Regions from separate parts of the Cohnella herbarum genome, predicted to be linked through region 2. Evidence: a T-box and tRNA genes for the amino acid it is inferred to sense, from the RefSeq annotation. Region 2 holds a T-box; the other holds one or more tRNA genes.
What was found. A T-box is a leader RNA that pairs with one kind of tRNA and senses whether it is charged. The one in region 2 lies ahead of trpS (tryptophan--tRNA ligase), so its partner is inferred to be a tRNA-Trp.
Positions count from the first base shown of each region.

Region 1: it has a tRNA-Trp gene. The T-box ahead of trpS (tryptophan--tRNA ligase) is inferred to sense a tRNA for this amino acid. The anticodon was not compared.

Region 1 is NZ_CP051680.1:3,299,386-3,309,098, forward strand. It holds gene HH215_RS14625 (alpha-L-rhamnosidase-related protein) at 1-236, shown strand, start outside; gene HH215_RS14630 (Gfo/Idh/MocA family protein) at 315-1,319, opposite strand; gene HH215_RS14635 (sugar phosphate isomerase/epimerase family protein) at 1,316-2,167, opposite strand; gene HH215_RS14640 (AraC family transcriptional regulator) at 2,372-3,256, shown strand; gene HH215_RS14645 (helix-turn-helix domain-containing protein) at 3,322-4,926, opposite strand; gene HH215_RS14650 (ABC transporter substrate-binding protein) at 5,036-6,037, opposite strand; tRNA gene HH215_RS14655 (tRNA-Leu) at 6,283-6,368, opposite strand; tRNA gene HH215_RS14660 (tRNA-Arg) at 6,386-6,462, opposite strand; tRNA gene HH215_RS14665 (tRNA-Cys) at 6,477-6,550, opposite strand; tRNA gene HH215_RS14670 (tRNA-Gly) at 6,568-6,642, opposite strand; tRNA gene HH215_RS14675 (tRNA-Gln) at 6,718-6,791, opposite strand; tRNA gene HH215_RS14680 (tRNA-His) at 6,816-6,891, opposite strand; tRNA gene HH215_RS14685 (tRNA-Trp) at 6,915-6,988, opposite strand; tRNA gene HH215_RS14690 (tRNA-Tyr) at 7,005-7,088, opposite strand; tRNA gene HH215_RS14695 (tRNA-Thr) at 7,108-7,183, opposite strand; tRNA gene HH215_RS14700 (tRNA-Phe) at 7,205-7,280, opposite strand; tRNA gene HH215_RS14705 (tRNA-Asp) at 7,297-7,373, opposite strand; tRNA gene HH215_RS14710 (tRNA-Met) at 7,412-7,488, opposite strand; tRNA gene HH215_RS14715 (tRNA-Glu) at 7,589-7,663, opposite strand; tRNA gene HH215_RS14720 (tRNA-Ser) at 7,685-7,777, opposite strand; tRNA gene HH215_RS14725 (tRNA-Asn) at 7,781-7,856, opposite strand; rRNA gene rrf (5S ribosomal RNA) at 7,886-8,002, opposite strand; rRNA gene HH215_RS14735 (23S ribosomal RNA) at 8,126-9,713, opposite strand, start outside.
Region 2 is NZ_CP051680.1:3,137,405-3,147,117, reverse strand. It holds gene HH215_RS13965 (DUF2225 domain-containing protein) at 4-705, shown strand; gene HH215_RS13960 (hypothetical protein) at 717-956, opposite strand; gene HH215_RS13955 (M3 family oligoendopeptidase) at 1,032-2,819, shown strand; gene HH215_RS13950 (O-methyltransferase) at 3,013-3,417, shown strand; gene HH215_RS13945 (alpha/beta-type small acid-soluble spore protein) at 3,514-3,735, opposite strand; gene HH215_RS13940 (TIGR03943 family putative permease subunit) at 3,827-4,852, opposite strand; gene HH215_RS13935 (permease) at 4,868-5,938, opposite strand; T-box leader at 6,104-6,360, shown strand; gene trpS (tryptophan--tRNA ligase) at 6,405-7,403, shown strand; gene HH215_RS13925 (hypothetical protein) at 7,407-7,592, opposite strand; gene HH215_RS13920 (alpha/beta-type small acid-soluble spore protein) at 7,682-7,885, shown strand; gene HH215_RS13915 (metal-dependent hydrolase) at 8,027-9,010, opposite strand; gene HH215_RS13910 (hypothetical protein) at 9,083-9,367, shown strand; gene gerQ (spore coat protein GerQ) at 9,357-9,713, opposite strand, start outside.

The DNA.
Region 1 (9,713 bases), 160 kb from region 2:
TTGGAGGATTGGACTGGATCGAGGGCTCCGTGCCGACTCCGTCCGGCGAAATTGCGGTCTATGCCGATGCGAACGTAATCAAGCTGACCGTGCCGGAGGGCAAAGGTTTGCTGCGCTTCCGCAGCTCGATCGATCCACGGAGTTCCGACGTCGCAATCTCCTGCGTAGGCGAAGACGTTTATGAGGCGGAACTGGTCCCTCATTCGAACGTGCTTGTCCATTATCGAAGTTTCTAACGAAACAAGCGCCGTTCGGCTTATGCCGTACGGCGCTTGTTCTATCAACTTTAACCTGGGACGATACACTAACCTCGATTATCGGAGAGAGTTAGCGATTTCTCTTCTCGCAAGCCTGAACGATGCTATCCCCTCTTCGAGCGTAGAAACCGTTATCTCCTTGCCTTCCTGCAAGCATCGCAGGAAGTAGAGCAACTCGTTATAATAGCCGCCGAGAGATGATACATTCCCGCCCACGTCCGACGAGGCACCGCCTTGCGGCGCGTCCCCGGCCAGCTCGGGCCGGATGTGCTCTCCCGCTTCCGTATACACGTCCAAGCCGTTCGGAGTAAAAGCGACCGTCGCTTGCTCGAACTTGACGCGGTAGGACATCTCGAACGGGAAGCCTTCCGGGTAGCCCCAGCTTCCTTCCAAGGAGACGACCGTCTGCCCGAACTTGTAAGTGCTGAAAATATGATCCGCATAACCGCCGTTGTTCACCGCCGTGCTCGACGTCGACTCCGGTTCGCCGAGCAAATAACGAACGTAATCTACGTCGTGGATATGCAGGTCGAGCGCCGCCGATCCGCTGCGTTTACCGTCCAGCAGCCAATCGTTCCATCCCCACGTCGGCCGCGGGCTAACTCTCTTGAAGACGCCGGAAATCATCGCCCCGTATGTTCCTTCGTCCTTGATCTTTTTCAAGTACTCGTACTCCGGCCAGAACCGGATGCAGTGTCCGACCATCACTTTGCCCGACGATTTCTTCTTCGCTTCGAGCAGTTGCACCGCCTCGGACTCTTCCAGACAAACCGGTTTTTCGATGAAGACGTCGTAACCGCGATCCAACGCTTGCAATGCGTGTTTCGTATGGAGGAACGTCGGCAGGCAGATATCGATCGTGTTCACATCCGCCTCGCTGATTAATTGCTCCCCGGACGCGTATACCTTCGCCCCGAATTTCTTGGCAATCATCGTAGCGTTCTCGACATTGTCGTCCGCGACCGCCGTAACCTGGAAGTCCGCCTTGCCTTCCAACGCCTCGTAACAAGCGGCATGCATCTTGCCCATGAATCCCGTGCCGATTAACCCGATCTTGATCATCTTGCTGTCTCCCTCCCCAATATGCGATCCATCGAAGACGATGTGTTATAGATGATTTGCTCCGTATGATGGGTATAATTAGGAATCATCTCCGCAATGACGTAGTCGTCGTATCCTGCCGCCGTTAACGCCGCAACGACCGAAGGGTAGTCCACGTCGCCCGCCAACAAATCGACGAAACCGTGCAACCCGCCTGCTTGCCTCCGGTAATCCTTGAAATGCACCTTCTTGATCCGTTCTCCGAGAATCGAGATCCAGTGTTCCGGGTATCCGGTTAATAACGTATTGCCGATATCCAAATAGGAGCCTACCCATGGCGATCCGATTTCGTCGATGAACCTTCTCATCTCCAAAGGCGATATAAGAAATTTATTCCATACGTTCTCTATCCCGATATTGACTTTGTATTCGGCAGCCGTCGTTGCCAATTGCGTAACGGCTACTTGCGCCCGTTCATAAGCGACGTCATAAGGGACGACCTCGGACCCGGGTATAAAATCGACGCCTACCGCGCCCGGAATAAGCAAAATCGTATCCACGCCAAGCTGAGCCGCGGTCTCCAATTGTTTACGGCCGATGTCCAAGGCTTTACTTCTCGTAGACACGCTGTTGCTGGTCAGGGAATAAGTCCAGTACAAACCGGACGCTAAGCTCGTCAGTTCGATGCCCGTATCGTCGGCGAATGCTCTTAGCTCCGTAACTTCGGCCTTTCCGCTATCGAGGCTTAGCTCCCCATCCTCTGCCAGAGCAAGCTCTATTCCTTCGAACCCGGCGGACTTGGCAAGGCGAATGCAATCCTTGGTTCCCATTCCGGCCGGAAATGACCATGCGTTAATGCCCTTCTTCATCGTTCGTCCCCCGCTATCTTCGAATAGAATTGCAACTCTATTATAAGATCCGGTACGCGTTCTAAGATTTGTTGAAAATGCCCGACTATTTATCATTTTCAAGCATGAACGCCGATATGAAGGCAGGAGTTCATGCCAAGGTTCGCGAAACCTATAGCGACGGCTCGCAATGCATCCGATTCATTACCGCGGAGGACTTCCGATATGGATTTTACGAAAACCAAGCTGAAGTTGGAGATAGAGGTATCTCATCTGATCACCCTGCACTATTTTGAATTTGCCAAAGATTATATATTCGCGGGCGAACAGCATGATTTCTGGGAACTGGTGTACGTGGATGCGGGAGAAATCGAAGTGACCGCCGACCATAACGGATACGTGCTGAAGCAAGGCGATATTATTTTCCATCAACCGAACGAGCATCACAGCCTATGGGCCAACAATCGAATCGCCCCTAACGTGATCGTTATCACTTTCGAATGCCGAAGTCCGGCCATGCGTTTTTTCGAGAACAAAACATTCCATCTCGGCAACGGAGATCGCAATCTGCTCGCGTCCGTCCTCAAATACGGCTTTCAAGCGTTCGAGCCTCCTTTCGATGACCCAAGGTACAACCGATTGGTCCGCAGAACCGACGTCGCGTTTGGAGCCGAGCAATATATCAGGCTTTATCTGGAGCTGTTCCTTATGAGCATCATTTCTCAGGGATATGCGGATACCGGAGGGAACCGGCTCTCTACGGCCGCAAAGGAACGCAGCGAGAATGACGTGACCGGCAAGCTGATCGCCTATATGGATGAACATATAACGGGCGATCTTACGCTAGAGCAGATGTGCGAACACCTTTATATCAGCAAATCGTTCCTTGTACGCCTGTTCAAGCAGAAAACCGGTCAAAGCGTCATGAAGTACTATAAAAACCTCAAAATCGAAAAAGCCAAAAACCTCATTCGCGAATGCCGGCATAACTTTACCGAGATCGCGGAAATGCTTAAATATGCTAGCATCCATAGTTTTTCGCGCCAGTTTAAGCATGTGACGGGACAGACGCCATCCGAATATTCCCGTTCGGTTCAAGCACGGATATGACAAAGAAGCTCTCAAGGTTCCATCCCCTTTGAGAGCTTCGGCTTAATGCTGCTATATTGTCCCGATCAAGCAAATATCTTCAGCAGATCATCGATTTTCCGGTTATGGGAAAGCACTCCGTAATTCATCCATGCTAAGAAATCAACCTCGTATACTCGTTGATTCCGGACTGCCGGAAGCATTTGCCAATGAATCACGTCGATCGCTGATCGACTTCCCCGTTCCGAAAGCCTATCGAAGGTTATGACCACATGATCGGCATCAAGCCTAACCAACTGCTCGGGCGTTAACGGAACCCTTCTATCCTGACTCGTTAGTTGCGTAACGAGTTCCGGAGGCGTCAGTCCAAGATCCTTGTACAATACCGGCCCCGTGTAACCGTGATCCGCACCCGAGTATAAGTAAACACCGGCATCGGATACGCGAAGGCAGGCAACCGTCTGCCCTTGAATCGAACTCTTTAGTATTTTCTTGGCCTCGTTCGCTTTATGCTCGTATTCGCCGATGATTTCTTTGACCTTATCCATCTTCCCCAACAGATCGGCTACCGTTCGCAGCGTCGTTCTCCAATCCTCTCCCGAATGGGTTACTTTAAAGGTCGGCGCTAAACGGTTTAACCGATCAAACGGGATCCACCGCTCGAAACTCTCTTCCATCATGATAAAATCCGGTTTGACGCCGGAAAGGGCTTCGACATCCTCGGTCTCGATATCAAATGTCGGTACCTCGTTTAATCCGAGATATTCCTGTTTCCCCCAGTTGGCATGGGAGCATTGCATCGCAGGCGTTACTCCTAGTGCGACCAAATAATCTTCAAGAAAAGGTGCCCACACCTGGATATTTTCACGATTGTTACGTCTATAGATGCCTGGAGAGACGCCGACCGCTTGCTTGAATCGACGATTAAAATAGTACTCATCGCCAAAGCCGACATTCTGTGCGATATCGAACATCGGATCATTCGTTACGAGCAGCAACTGCTTCGCTCTATCGATCCTCACCTCGTTCAAATACTGGAGCGGTATTTTTCCCGTCATTCCCTTAAACAAACGCGTATACTGCCACCTAGGGACATTAGCCAATTCGGATAGTCGCTCCACCGTCCACGGATCGTGGTAATAACGTTTCATTTGCTCGATCGTTTGCTCGACTGATTGCCTCACGTTCCATTCCTTGTTAGGAGTAAGATTTTGTTGTAAAAGAAAGAGCAGCAGTTGCTGGAATCGAATATGCCGTTCCAATACCTTCATTTCATCTAGGGCGGTACGGTTGCGGTATATCCCCTCAAGGTAATCTAAGCAATCTGAGAACGGAGAGCACAGCAACTCCCCCTTACAAGGAAATCCTGAAGTCTCCAACGCGTCTTTCGCTCCGGTAACGGTAGCTGCTATGATCATTTTATCAAAGGTAAGCCGATACAAGCTTATCCCGACATCGGAGACCTTAATCTCGATAGGACTGCCAGGCGGAAATACGAAGCATTTGCCTCGCTCCAGCTTTGACATAATGCTTTCACAAGCTAAGCTTCCGTTACCTTCCTTCACGACAAGCATCGTATATTCATTGACGTTTCGAGGCCCCCACTCCTCCGTTGAAGAGTGGACATCAATGCTCGTCAGTCCATAATATAAGACATTTCCAATCTCCGATTGCTCAAGGCGTTCCATCATATTCATCTTCCCTAAGTGAGAATTATTATCAATTAAATTATATACAAAAAAGGAAAGCTCGACAACCAACGTTTTGGTTGCTAAGCTTTCTTCATTCCTACGCTTTCTATTATGGAGCCAGGCTCTTTAACAGATCATCGATCTTCATTTCATTCGCGATGATCGCTCCGGATTGCCAATGAGAACGATCGTACGAATAGACGTGATTGTTCTTAACGGCCGGCAGCGATTTCCATAACGGGCTATCCAGCAATTTGACCGCTTCCTGGTTCTCCTTAGAGTCCCAGGCTCCGTTGGATGGGAAAATGATAATGTGATCCGCATCGAGTTCCGGTATCGCTTCCTCCGATAGGACTTTTTGAAAATCTTCCATCACTGTCATCGGATGTGGCGTGAGTCCAAGCTGGTTATAGATGAACCCTGTGAATCTATTCTTAGTACCGAACAAGGCAAGCGTTTTGTCCCCGATGTTTAATCGCACTACGGCAACAGTCTCTTTCCCTATTGTCGATTGGAACTTCGCTTTCGCATCGCTGATTTTCTGATTGTACTCACTCAGCTTGGTTTCTGCCTTCTCCGGAATTCCCAATACATCCGCAACCTGCTTAAGGACTTCCGTCGAATCACCGAGATACTGTTCCGGAATGCGATAGGTGGGAGCTACTTTAGAATACTGTTCGTATTTCGCCGCGTCTACTCCTCCGTCAACGATAATCAGATCGGGATCGGCCGCCACCATCGCTTCCATACTGCCGGTGATGTCGAACTGAGGCATATCCAAGCCTAGATAATCCTGTTTCCCCCAGCTTGGATGATACCACTGCACGATCGGTTCTACTCCAAGCGCCGTCAAATAATCCTCTAAGTAAATTCCTGCGACCCTTTGCGGGTTCACCGGAATTTCGATTTCTCCGAACTCATCCGTCACTTTACGAACAGTTTCCGATCCGGTCTCAGGCTGTTGAGCGGTCGTAGTCGCCTGACTTTCGGATGGCGGCGCACTTGCTTCATTTGCCGAAGAGTTATCATTGGATCCGCATCCTGCCAATCCGATCGCCGCAGCTAGCATTGCGACCATCCCTACCGTGAACTTAAATTTTGTACTTGCCATGCTGTATTCCATCCCCTTTGTCCTCTAAAAATGTAGTGTATAGAGCTATTGAAGAAAATGATAATCATTATCAATTAACTCGACTTTTATTGTAGCTTAGGGCTCAACCTGTCTCAATGTATATTCGCTATTCGTTTCTTGTACAAATGGAACTGTGCTCTTCTAACTTTACGCACAAAGTCATCCCTCTGCGAAAGCAAAAAAAACCTTAAGGCGATTAACCTTAAGGTTTTGACATTCGTTAGTGGTGCCGGTGAAGGGACTTGAACCCCCACTCCCTTGCGAGAAACGGATTTTGAGTCCGTCGCGTCTGCCATTCCGCCACACCGGCTTATTCAGTTTTCTTACTGGCGCGCCCTAAGAGATTCGAACTCCTGGCCTTTTGATTCGTAGTCAAACGCTCTATCCAGCTGAGCTAAGGGCGCAAGTTAAAGGTTTTTGGAGGCGCCACCCAGACTCGAACTGGGGGTAAAGCTTTTGCAGAGCTCTGCCTTACCACTTGGCTATGGCGCCACAGTCAAGATTTTAGATGGAGCGGAAAACGGGGCTCGAACCCGCGACCTTCTCGTTGGCAACGAGATGCTCTACCACTGAGCTATTTCCGCATATTAGGCTATCGGGGCCCCCGAAAAGTAATCGGTATATGCTCCAACGCTTAGCTTCACTTTTTGGAGTGAAAGTGGCTGGGGATCAAGGATTCGAACCTTGGATGACGGAGTCAAAGTCCGTTGCCTTACCGCTTGGCTAATCCCCAACAAAAACCTCTTTGTTGTAAAAATGGGGCGGACGAGGGGAATTGAACCCCCGAATGTCGGATCCACAAACCGATGCGTTAACCACTTCGCCACGACCGCCATGATCGTAATTTGAATCTTATTGGCAGGGGCAGCAGGAATTGAACCCACACTAACGGTTTTGGAGACCGCTGTTCTACCCTTAAACTATGCCCCTACATAGAGTAGAAAACTGGTGGAGGATGATGGATTTGAACCACCGAACCCGAAGGAAGAGATTTACAGTCTCCCGCGTTTGGCCACTTCGCTAATCCTCCATGATTAGCTGAAAAGAAATGGTGCCGACTAGAGGACTTGAACCCCCAACCTACTGATTACAAGTCAGTTGCTCTACCAGTTGAGCTAAGTCGGCGCGTGTTTTTAAGTTGTGTAATGGTGGCTCGAGACGGAATCGAACCGCCGACACGAGGATTTTCAGTCCTCTGCTCTACCAGCTGAGCTATCGAGCCGAACTTAGTGTAAAGATGGCGGAGCTGACGGGATTCGAACCCGCGGTCTCCTGCGTGACAGGCAGGCATGTTAGGCCACTACACCACAGCTCCACGATAGTAACTCGGTGTTGAGCCGAGGGTAATTCATTTGGTTGCGGGGGCAGGATTTGAACCTGCGGCCTTCGGGTTATGAGCCCGACGAGCTACCGGGCTGCTCCACCCCGCGTCGTTAATTAATGATTGCTTTCTTGAAGCGACATTTATTATCATAACTCATATCGCCTATGTAATGCAACCCTCAATTTATGGTAATTCTTTTTGAAGATTGGTGACCCCTAGGGGATTCGAACCCCTGTTACCTCCGTGAAAGGGAGGTGTCTTAACCGCTTGACCAAGGGGCCATGCTTACACCGGTAAAATAGTGGCGGAGAGAGAGGGATTCGAACCCTCGAGACGCTTTAGACGCCTACACGATTTCCAATCGTGCTCCTTCGACCAAACTCGGACACCTCTCCATATGGCTCCCCGAACAGGACTCGAACCTGTGACAACTCGATTAACAGTCGAGTGCTCTACCAACTGAGCTATCAGGGAATGTAAGCGTAAGTAAATCATGTGATCCAGCCTGGCAACGTCCTACTCTCCCAGGACCCTGCGGTCCAAGTACCATTGGCGCTGGAGGGCTTAACGGTCGTGTTCGGGATGGGTACGCGTGGAACCCCTCCGCCATTATTACCAGACCGGATCTTAAACTCAAGGCTTGCGCCTTGAAAACTGGATGCGAAGTAAAGCGGTCAGAAGAAGGTGAGTATCATTTGTCTTGCTAGCATCATTCGTGACGACTAAAGTCGCACGAGTTCGTGTAGGATAAGCCCTCGACCGATTAGTACCCGTCAGCTCCACACATTGCTGCGCTTCCACCCCGAGCCTATCAACCTGGTGTTCTTCCAGGGGTCTTACGAATTGGGAAATCTCATCTTGAGGCAGGCTTCGCGCTTAGATGCTTTCAGCGCTTATCCCTTCCGCACTTGGCTACCCAGCGGTGCTCCTGGCGGAACAACTGGTACACCAGCGGTGCGTCCATCCCGGTCCTCTCGTACTAAGGACAGCCCCTCTCAAATTTCCTACGCCCGCGACAGATAGGGACCGAACTGTCTCACGACGTTCTGAACCCAGCTCGCGTACCGCTTTAATGGGCGAACAGCCCAACCCTTGGGACCTACTTCAGCCCCAGGATGCGATGAGCCGACATCGAGGTGCCAAACCTCCCCGTCGATGTGGACTCTTGGGGGAGATAAGCCTGTTATCCCCAGGGTAGCTTTTATCCGTTGAGCGATGGCCCTTCCATTCGGTACCACCGGATCACTAAGTCCGACTTTCGTCCCTGCTCGACTTGTAGGTCTCGCAGTCAAGCTCCCTTATGCCTTTGCACTCTGCGCGCGATTTCCAACCGCGCTGAGGGAACCTTAGAGCGCCTCCGTTACTTTTTAGGAGGCGACCGCCCCAGTCAAACTGTCCGCCTGACACGGTCCCTCTACCGGTTAACGGTAGTAGGTTAGAACTCCGATACGATCAGGGTGGTATCCCAACGGCGCCTCCACAGAAGCTTGCGCTCCTGCTTCATAGGCTCCCACCTATCCTGTACAGACCGTACCAAAGTTCAATATCAAGCTACAGTAAAGCTCCATGGGGTCTTTCCGTCACGTCGCGGGTAACCTGCATCTTCACAGGTACTAAAATTTCACCGGATCTCTCGTTGAGACAGCGCCCAAGTCGTTACGCCATTCGTGCGGGTCAGAATTTACCTGACAAGGAATTTCGCTACCTTAGGACCGTTATAGTTACGGCCGCCGTTTACTGGGGCTTCAATTCATAGCTTCGGGTTGCCCCTAACCACTCCTCTTAACCTTCCAGCACCGGGCAGGCGTCAGCCCGTATACTTCGCCTTACGGCTTCGCACAGACCTGTGTTTTTGCTAAACAGTCGCTTGGGCCTCTTCACTGCGGCCCCCTCGTGCTATTCACACTACCGGGGCACCCCTTCTCCCGAAGTTACGGGGTCATTTTGCCGAGTTCCTTAACGAGAGTTCTTCCGCGCGCCTTAGAATTCTCATCTCGCCCACCTGTGTCGGTTTGCGGTACGGGCACCTTCTCCTGGCTAGAGGCTTTTCTTGGCAGCGTGGGTACATGACCTTCGGTACTATGATTTTCCCTCCCCATCACAGCTTGAGGTTACAGTGTGCGGATTTGCCTACACACACCTCTTACTGCTTGGACGAGCTATTCCATCAGCTCGCGTCGTTCTCCTCCTGCGTCCCCCCATTGCTCATAACGGATTACGGTGGTACAGGAATTTCAACCTGTTGTCCATCCACTACGCCTTTCGGCCTCGCGTTAGGTCCCGACTTACCCTGGGCGGACGAACCTACCCCAGGAACCCTTAGGCTTTCGG
Region 2 (9,713 bases):
AAAGTGGAACCGCTTTTTCAAATTAAAATCGATTGTATTTGTTGCGATGAAAGCTTCAAAACTTCCCGGGTCAGACCGAGCTTGAAGAAGGCCATAAAGACGGATTCCGACTTTTGCTCTTATTTTAAAACCGTTAATCCCGATCATTACGTCGTTCGGGTTTGTCCGTTTTGCGGGTTCTCGACGACGGAAAATTTCGTGGGAAAAATCAACGATAAGCAAAGGGCGGCTTATTACGAGAAGGTCGGAAGTCAATGGCAGTACCGCGATTACGGGGGGGAACGAACGGCGGCTTCGGCAATGGAATGTTACAAGCTGGCGTTGCTAACGGCCCAAGCGATCGGGGAGAAGGACCGCGTTATCGCGGCTTTGCTGCATCATATCGCTTGGCTTTACCGTTATGAAGGGAAGAAGGATCAGGAGAACCGGTTCATTCAGTTCGCTCACGATGCCTATTTGCGCGTTTACGAAACGGAGACGGATTCCATCAGCAATGCCCGCTTAATGTATTTGATCGGCGAGCTTAACAATCGGTTAGGCAATTATAACGATGCGGTAAGATGGTTCGGGCGGGTTATTCACGATAAGAAAATCGTGGACGCCGCCATGATTCGCGCATCCCGCGAGCAATGGCAGCAAATCCGCGAGGTGATGACCGGCAGGGGGCTCGAGCTTCCGGAAGAAATGCAGCAAAGCGGCGCTTAAATACGCGCTTGTTATTTTCCGCGGATCGGACGGTTGGCTAGCAAGTAATCCTGGTCGGCGTCGATAATGCGGAGGCTGCCGTGGCAGCAAGGAAAGATCAGCGTAAGCTTACGGGCGCCCCCGTACATACTTTTGACATCGTCGGGCTTTATCGGAAGATGAACGTGCGAGCTGCGACAGAACGGGCAATCTTGCGCGAAGACATCGTTTCTGACAATATCGTAGGGTAAACTATTTCGTAATGGAATCATGGATAAGTCCCCTTTCACGTATATAAACATACATCAGGGAGACGGATCAACGCAATGGAAACGGAGAGGTGAATAATGAATCAATCCTTGTCGTTAAAATGGAATTTGGAGTCCCTGTTTCCCGGAGGCTCCGCATCGCCGCAATTCGCGACATTCGTCGGGGAATCGGAAACGCTTTGCGCCGCTTGGTTGCAACAATTGCAAGCGGATGGGGAGGTAGCGCCGGATGTCGGGAAACTGTCCGGATGGACGGAACGATTGCAGACGATCGTTTCCCGTTTAAGGGAAGCGGATGCCTTCGTATCTTGCTTAACCTCGCAGGATATGGGCGACAAACGAGCCGTAGCATGGACGGAACGGATTCAGACCCTTTCCGCCAAATTTAAGCAAGCAGCCGATTTATTCGATGCTAAGCTAGCTTCAGTACCGGATCCGATTTGGCAGGAGTGGAGCGGACATTCAGCTAGATCCGCGGTTCTGTTTCCGTTGAATGAGCGAAGGGACTCCGCCAAGGATAAGCTGCCCCCGGCTTTGGAGGCTGTAGCCAGCGAGCTTGCGGTTGACGGTTATCATGGTTGGGGAGAGCATTACAATACGATTGTAGGCCGCATTGCGATCCCATGGGAAGAGAACGGCGTCACCGCTCAGCTTTCGGTTGGTCAAGCCGCGAATAAGCTTGACGATCCTGTTCCCGCGATTAGGGACCTTATGGCGATCAAGTGGGAGGAAGCATGGGCAGGGCAAGCGGATTTAGGGGCGGATACTCTGAATCGTTTAGCCGGATTTCGGTTGAAGCTATACGGCATGAGGGGCTGGAACGATCCGCTCAGGGAGCCGCTGCGGCTTAATCGAATGAGCAGGGAAACGCTAGACGCCATGTGGTCGGCCGTCGAAGACGGATTAGAACCGCTTAAGCGTTATTTGGCATTGAAAGCTCGCCGGTTAGGCAAAGATAAGCTGTCATGGCATGACGTAGATGCACCGATCGCGACCAGTCAGGCGAAAATTCCTTTTGAGGAAGCCGCGAAGATCATTACGGATGCTTTCGAACAATTTTCGCCGGATATGGCGAAGCTAGCCCGGAAGGCATTTAACGAGCAATGGATAGAAGCCGAGGATCGCAAAGGGAAAAGACCCGGAGGCTTCTGCACAAGCGCGCCGATCAGCAAACAAAGCCGAATCTTCATGACGTACTCGGGAACTCCGGGTAACGTTTCTACGCTGGCGCATGAGCTTGGTCACGCGTATCATGGGAATCTGGTTGAAGGGTTGCCGCCGCTGGCCCAAGATTATGCGATGAACGTCGCCGAGACGGCGTCTACTTTCGCGGAGGCGCTCGTGAGCGATGCCCTTCTCCGCAGAGCCGCTAGCGATGAAGAGAAGCTTGCGTTATTGGATGACCGCTTGCAGCGCGCGGTTGCGTTCTGCATGAATATTCGCGCAAGATTCTTATTCGAAACGCGGTTCTACGATCGCCGTACCCAGGGGATGCTGGAAGCCGCCGATTTAAGCGAATTGATGGTGGAAGCGCAGAAGGAAGCATTCGGCAATGCCTTAGGTAGCTGGCATCCGCATTTTTGGGCGTCAAAGCTTCATTTTTATATTACGGAAATGCCGTTCTATAATTTCCCTTACACGTTCGGTTACTTGTTCAGCACGGGATTAGTCGCCGTAGCGGAACGGGAAGGCGCCGCGTTCAGCAAACGGTACGACGATTTGCTTAGGGATACCGGGATGATGACCGTGGAGCAATTGGGAGTCAGCCACCTCGGAGTTCATTTAGACCGACCGGATTTTTGGCAAGATGCCGTATCTAGAGTCATCGCTGACGTAGAAGCGTTCGCTGAATTGTGTAAGGAATAACGAAAATTTAACGAAAACCTTCAGCTCGTAGTCAGAGCTGGAGGTTATTTGGCATGTTGATAGGCGTGATAATACAAAATAAACCAAATATAGACAAAATCATTGAAATATTCAAAATATTCAATTATACTGAGTCCGAAGTCGCGTTAGGTAATACCTAGAAATTATTCAATATTAAGCATAAAGGAGGAAAATGATGACTTTGGAGCAGCAAATTCCTTTGGGACGTCAAGTGGACGTCGCATTAGAGAAATTGGGGGGCGAGTTGAAGGGGATGTCTGCGGGTACGATCGTGTTGCAAATTCGCGACGATGCGGTCGGCAGATTCGGTATTCGTCATTTACCGGTCGACTGCCAAGATAAGGAGCAAGGATCTAAAGGTCTGTCGACGGAACAAGTGCTTGAGCTAAGAAGACTGGCGGTACAGGCGCTTCGGCACAAGAGCGGTTGGACGCACGGCGAGATTTCTTACGATTTCGTGTTGAAGCAGGGGCGCGTGTTCGTTAGCGTACAGTTCGAATCCAACTACAATATGGCGAATGTTCTGTTCAGGTATTCCCCTAAGAAGCGTGATCGAAGGGATGTTTCGAACGAATAGAAGGGCTACATAATAAAAATCCGGCATTCTCCATCGAGAGGATGCCGGATTTTTCGGTAATTGCTCAATATCTGAGGTTGGATTAAGAGCGGTGAATTAACGGCTGGAGCGGCCTGCAAGCTGCTGCTCGGCCATTTGAACGAGCCTGCGCGTAATTTGACCGCCGATGGAGCCTGCTTCGCTTGTTAGCAGGTTTCCGTAGTAACCGTCCGCAGGAAGCTGGATGCCAAGCTCCTGCGCGACTTCGAATTTAAGCTGTTCCAACGCCTGGGCAGCTTGAGGAACGACGAGAGAATTGCTGCGTGAACGTGATGCCACTATCGCTCACCTCCTTTTGAACGTAGTATGGACGTTATTGGGAGGGCTATGCATTTGAAGGTAACGATTCCAAGGAAAATTAAAATCCGGCTTACTCTAATCCGAAATCCAAGTCGGGAGACACGTAAGGGTCATCCGGAGGCGCGATTTTGACTACTTTAGACACGTCGATCTCAATGATTTCGATGCCATTGTATGAAGTCGTCCCGAGCTTGCCTGTAACGGTCACCCATTCATCCGTCGCCAGCGTATCCGCTCGGCCGTAAGTCACCATGATTCCGTAAGGCGAGGCGTCGGCCGAGCAACAATTGATCGCGAACCGGCTGACTCCGAACTGCGTTCTGCCCATCGTCTCTTCGCGATATACGAATCCGCTAAGCTTGATCGTCTTGCCGATAAAAGCCGTACGATACAGATCGATGGTCGTCAAGGTTTCGATGAACTGCTTCTCCGTAACGTTAACGACATCTTGCCGTACGAGCCGTTTGCCGAAAGCGGCATAGATTTCCGTAAATTCATCGGTAGGGAACATGAGATCTAATGCCGCTTCGGATAGCTCAGAAGGCGAAGGTTTAACGCTCTTCTCGGCGGTTTCGTCGGATCCGATAGGATTCGTTAGGGCACTCCCCTCCTCGTTGGGCTGCTCCTCTGCGACGATCGGTTCGTTCTGACCGTTCCGATCGTTAGGGACTGCTCCGGACGGAGAGCTTTCGTAAGGCTTTACGATTTGCTGGGGGGTGAACTGGACGCCCTTGGCCGATGCCATGCTGCTTCCCAGAAGCCCGTCGGGCACCGTGAAGCCGATCACCAACGGAATCGCGAACCATCCGTATAATAGAAGGCTTTTCCCCCAAGTGGCGGGCATTTCATGGTTACAATCGCAGGCAAGATGCTCGTCGGCTTTCTCGAAACCGGTGCGAATAGCGGAATACAGTTGTTGCGCGGCGACGGCGTACAAACCCAAGGCGGATAATTTCACGATGAACTGCATGCGGTTGGCAATATAGAGATTCAAGTTGCCGGAACGGACAAGATGGACGATGAAGAACGCGAATCCCGCGAGTATTATGGCTCTCGTTAAATAATGTGCGGCTGTCGCGACTTTCTGACTATTCATGGCGGGGTACCTCCCTTATACGAATCCAAGATGATCAAACAGGATAGAGCCGATAAGTACGAGAAAAGCAATGAGCAAGCTAAATTTCAAGACGAATTTTTTGCGAAACACCGCTAGCATCATAATCGTGTTTTTCAAATCGAGCATCGGTCCGAAGACGAGGAAGGACAGAAGCGCGGCAGGAGGAAACATGCCGGAGAAGGATGCCGCGACGAATGCGTCCGACGTTGAACAAAGCGACAATGCGTAGGCGAAGCTCATCATGAACAAATGGGAAAACAGCTCTTGATCCGCCACGGCCGCGAAGGAGGCTCTCGAGATCGTCGTTTGCAGAAGCGCGGTGATCAGCGAGCCGAGTATCAAATATTTGCCCATATCGAAAAATTCCTCCGCCGCGTGCGCCGGAGTCTCGGCCAGCTTCTTAAAAGCGTTGCCTTGGGATTCGTGCTCATGATGATGATGATGATGATGATGATGAGCATGTCCATGCTCATGTTGAGGCTCGCGAAGCGGCGACGCGGCTATCGGTAGGCTTTGCGATCCCGTTTTCAGAGGGTTACGTTTCATGAAATAATAAAGAACGAAGCCTAGGGAGACCGCGACCAAAAACGCCAAATAAAATCTCGAATACGCAAGCTCCTTGTTCGTCCGAAACGCCGCGAATGTCGCCCCGAAGACGACGGGATTAATGATCGGCCCCGCAACGATATAGATGATTCCTATGTATGCCGGTAATCCTTTGCGGATCAATCTGCGCACGATGGGGATCATGCCGCATTCGCATAACGGCAAAATAATGCCGAGCAGGCTTCCGAATAACACTCCCGCGACGGGATTTCGAGGAGTGAGCTTCTGGATGAGTTTGTCCGATACGAAAGCCTGCAGAAGCGCCGAAATAAATACTCCGATGAGAAGGAAAGGCAGCGCTTCGAGGATAATGCTCAGAAAGATGATCTTGAAGTTTTGCAGCTTCGAAGAATCGAAACTCCATTGCTCGAGGTCTCTGCCGAAAAAAATGAGGGCTAGCAAAACAGCACAGCCAACCGTAGCGGCTCCCGTCATCCATCGCGCGAGAAGATTAGGCAACTTATCACTTCCTTGCTTCAAATAGTAATCATTACGATTATTATACCTTATGCTTGGCCGGTAGCCTATCAGAACATCCATAATCGACGAGATTAATGTGAAAATCGTCATTTCGCTCGGTTGACAAAGCCGTTGCGAGGGGTATAATGATTAACAAATCAAGTATATTCGGCGATGAAGAGAACAAGTACGCTTGGATTAAGCGCTCCCAGAGAGCCGGTGATTGCTGGAAGCCGGTACGCTTGCCTTGCGGAATGGATCTTGGAGCCGAGAGCGAAACGACGAGCGCGAGGTAAGGGCCCTTACCTATAGCAAACCCGTCCCATGCTCTCCGACCGTTCCCCGTTACAGGATCATAAGGTATCGCGAAGCGTTAATCGCGATACGAATAAGGGTGGTACCACGGCTTTCTCGTCCCTTGCGGAGGAAGGCTTTTTTTATTTTCAAAAAAAGGGGTTCGATGACAATGACTAAACAACAACGCGTATTGTCCGGAATACAACCTAGCGGAAAATTGACTCTCGGGAATTATATCGGCGCGATGAAAAACTTCGTAGCCCTGCAGCACGAACATGAATGCTTTTTCATGGTCGTCGATCTACACGCGATTACGGTACCTCAGGATCCGGCAGCATTGCGGGAGCAGAGCGAAGCGGTAGCCGCGTTGTTCATAGCGGCGGGGTTAGAGCCTGCGCAAGCGGCTATCTTCATGCAGTCCCACGTGCCTGCCCACGCCGAGCTGGGTTGGTTGTTGACTACGATGACTTACATGGGCGAGTTGGAACGGATGACCCAGTTCAAGGATAAATCCGAGGGGAAAGAGGCCGTCGGGGCAGGTCTGTTCGTCTATCCTTCGCTGATGGCGGCTGATATTTTGCTCTACAAATCGGATCTCGTGCCCGTCGGAGACGACCAGAAACAGCATTTAGAGCTGACTCGCGACTTGGCGGGACGATTTAATCACAGATACGGCGATACGCTCGTTATTCCGGAACCGTTCATTCCTAAAGTTGGAGCAAGAATCATGTCGCTGGACGATGCATCGAAGAAGATGAGCAAGAGCAGTCCGAACGCCGGAAGCTTCATTACGCTGTTGGATACGCCGGACGAAATTCGCAAAAAAATATCCCGGGCCAAGACGGACTTGGGCCGGGAAATCGTATTCGACGTTCAGAATAAACCCGAAGTCAGCAATTTAATGACGATCTACGCGCAATGTTCCGGACTGTCGATCGAGCAAGTTCAAGCGGCATACGACGGTCAAGGATACGGAGCGTTCAAGAAAGATTTGGCAGAGGTCGTCGTTCAGGCGTTAGAACCGCTGCAGCAAAAGTACGCGGACATTCGTTCCTCCGGCGAAATTCATAACATTCTTCGCGACGGAGCGGAACGCGCTTCCGCCGTTGCGGAAGTTACGTTGCATTCGGTGAAGGACGCGATGGGGTTCTTGCCTAGAGGCCGGTAAAGGTTAACCGTTGGAATCCGGGCGGTTTCGTCTTAACTTGGCTTTAACGACGAAACCAGCTCCGGTCATTCCAAGCGTGAGAACGCCGAATAGCAACGCGAGCCAGCCGTTATGGCTGAGGGAAAAAGCGGTCGCGAGCATTAGAACTATGGATGCAATCGCAAAAAAAAGCGATAAAGTTTTACTCATGATTTCACCTCGCATATTTTTCTTCGTTTCTAGCATACTAAGTTGGCAAGCTTGCAAACCAATCATTTAGTCGAAGGGAGAATTTACTCATGGCGTCAAGTAACCAATTAGTCGTACCGCAAGCAAAAGCAGCATTGCAAAGCATGAAAGTAGAAGCAGCTCAATCTTTAGGGGTGCAAATCCCGGCGGACGGATATTACGGTAACGTAACATCCCGCGATGCAGGTTCCCTCGGTGGTTATATCACCAAGAAACTTGTTCAAATGGCTGAGCAACAACTTTCCGGTCGCTAAGGACATTAGTCCGGCACCGAAAGCCCGAGGCTTGCCCTCGGGCTTTTCATATTGTGCGCTTAAGGATGACAAACGTCAAGCGGGATCGTCTATGAGAAGACGATCCCGCTTGTTGTTGGAAAGCTATTCGATAAGATGAGGTTAATACGTATTCATACGCAGTCTCTTTTCCAAACGCTCGTCGCTTAACCAGCCTACATAAGATTGCAGCGGTTCGTAGGACAAATCCATCAGTACGACGGCTACGAAGGGATATTGCCTGCGGTAACGGTAGCGGACGTCGACCCAGCGTACTTCATAGCCCCAGGTTTGCGGTTTCACGTGACCGCAAGGAAACGGAGTGACGCTTAGGAAGGCTATAACGTCTTGGTGCCGCTTGGATGCGTCGATTGCGGGATGGTCGTCGCATTTCAGGACGTCTATCCATTTAAGTCGGCCATGATCCCACTCGCCGATTCCGTAAGTGCAATCCGCGGACAATCTCACCAGATTCCAACGGTATAAGGAGACGGTAGGAAGTAACGTATATCGGTCTCCAGGTTGGCTTTCCGGATCTTGTTTCGCGATTTTCCGCGACAATCTTCGGTGAACGAGCGTTCTCCATCCGTAATATATACCGAGCATCGCGTAGAGGACCGGAAAAACGACCTGAGGGGCCGCAACGCCTGATATCCAAAGCAGAATGGCGAGCAAGTGGCTGAAAAAAATAAACGGGTCGAATATATGGATAATATTCCAGGCGACCCATTGCTTGCTAACCGGACGAAATGCCTGCGTACCATAGGAATTGAATAAATCGGAGATGACGTGGACGACGACAGCTAGCAATACCCAGAATCCGATATGCCACCAGGGAATATTCCGGAACAAAAGGGAAACGACAGTCGTAATCAAGGCAGCCCAGCCGATAATCGCAGGAAAAGAGTGGGACAGTCCGCGGTGATTTTTGATATAATCGGCATTGCTCTTAAATCTCAGTAAACCGTCCAAGTCAGGCGCATTAGAGCCTGCAATCGTGCCAATAAGGATGGCGACGGGGCCGAAGGCATGAGAAGTGATGACCGGATCGACCATGGCAAGTCCGCCTAAACCCAATCCGAACACGAAATGCGTGCCGGTGTCCATATAACCAGTCCCCCTTTTTTGTTACAGTATGGTCGTCTTGCCGATAAAATATGAAAATGCGAGGTCGAGACTATGATCGTTTTTTGCGAATATGTCATACCTGAAGAGCATCGCGCAGCGTTCAGGGCATGGGTTCAAGCCGAGCCGGAACGTTGGCGGGAAATCGAAATCGCCGAGAACACCGTTCAACCGGGGGTCTATGTAGAAATTCAATATGCTTCCACCGAGGAGGAAGCCGCCAAACGCGAAAAGGAACGCCGCGAAGGACGTTCCTGGAACGAGATGGAGCAATGGGTTAAAGGGGGCAAAGAAGGCGTTAGAATCTGGACGTTCCGTCCCGTGAAGATTAACGGGTAGGCATCGAACCGAACGGAAGCGTATAATTGATCGGTTCGTCGAAAGTAATGTAATCCAAGTTCAGAGTCAGCAATAAGTAGCGCTTGCCCGTTGTCGGGTCGCTTATGATTATGTGATCGCGACCGGCAGCTTCGAGAACGCCTTTAAAGATTTTGGCGTTCCACTCGGAATTGTTCTCGTAAGTCATGTATAACGTAGCGACTTTACCCAAGTTCATGCGCAAAATATTTTCCACGTACGATTCTTCTTGGGTCGGTATGCCGGGAAGCGTCGTTCCGTTCGGCAGGATCGGTACGCCGTTGGTGACCGGAGGGGGCATTGTGCCTTGCATCATCATATTGGGCAT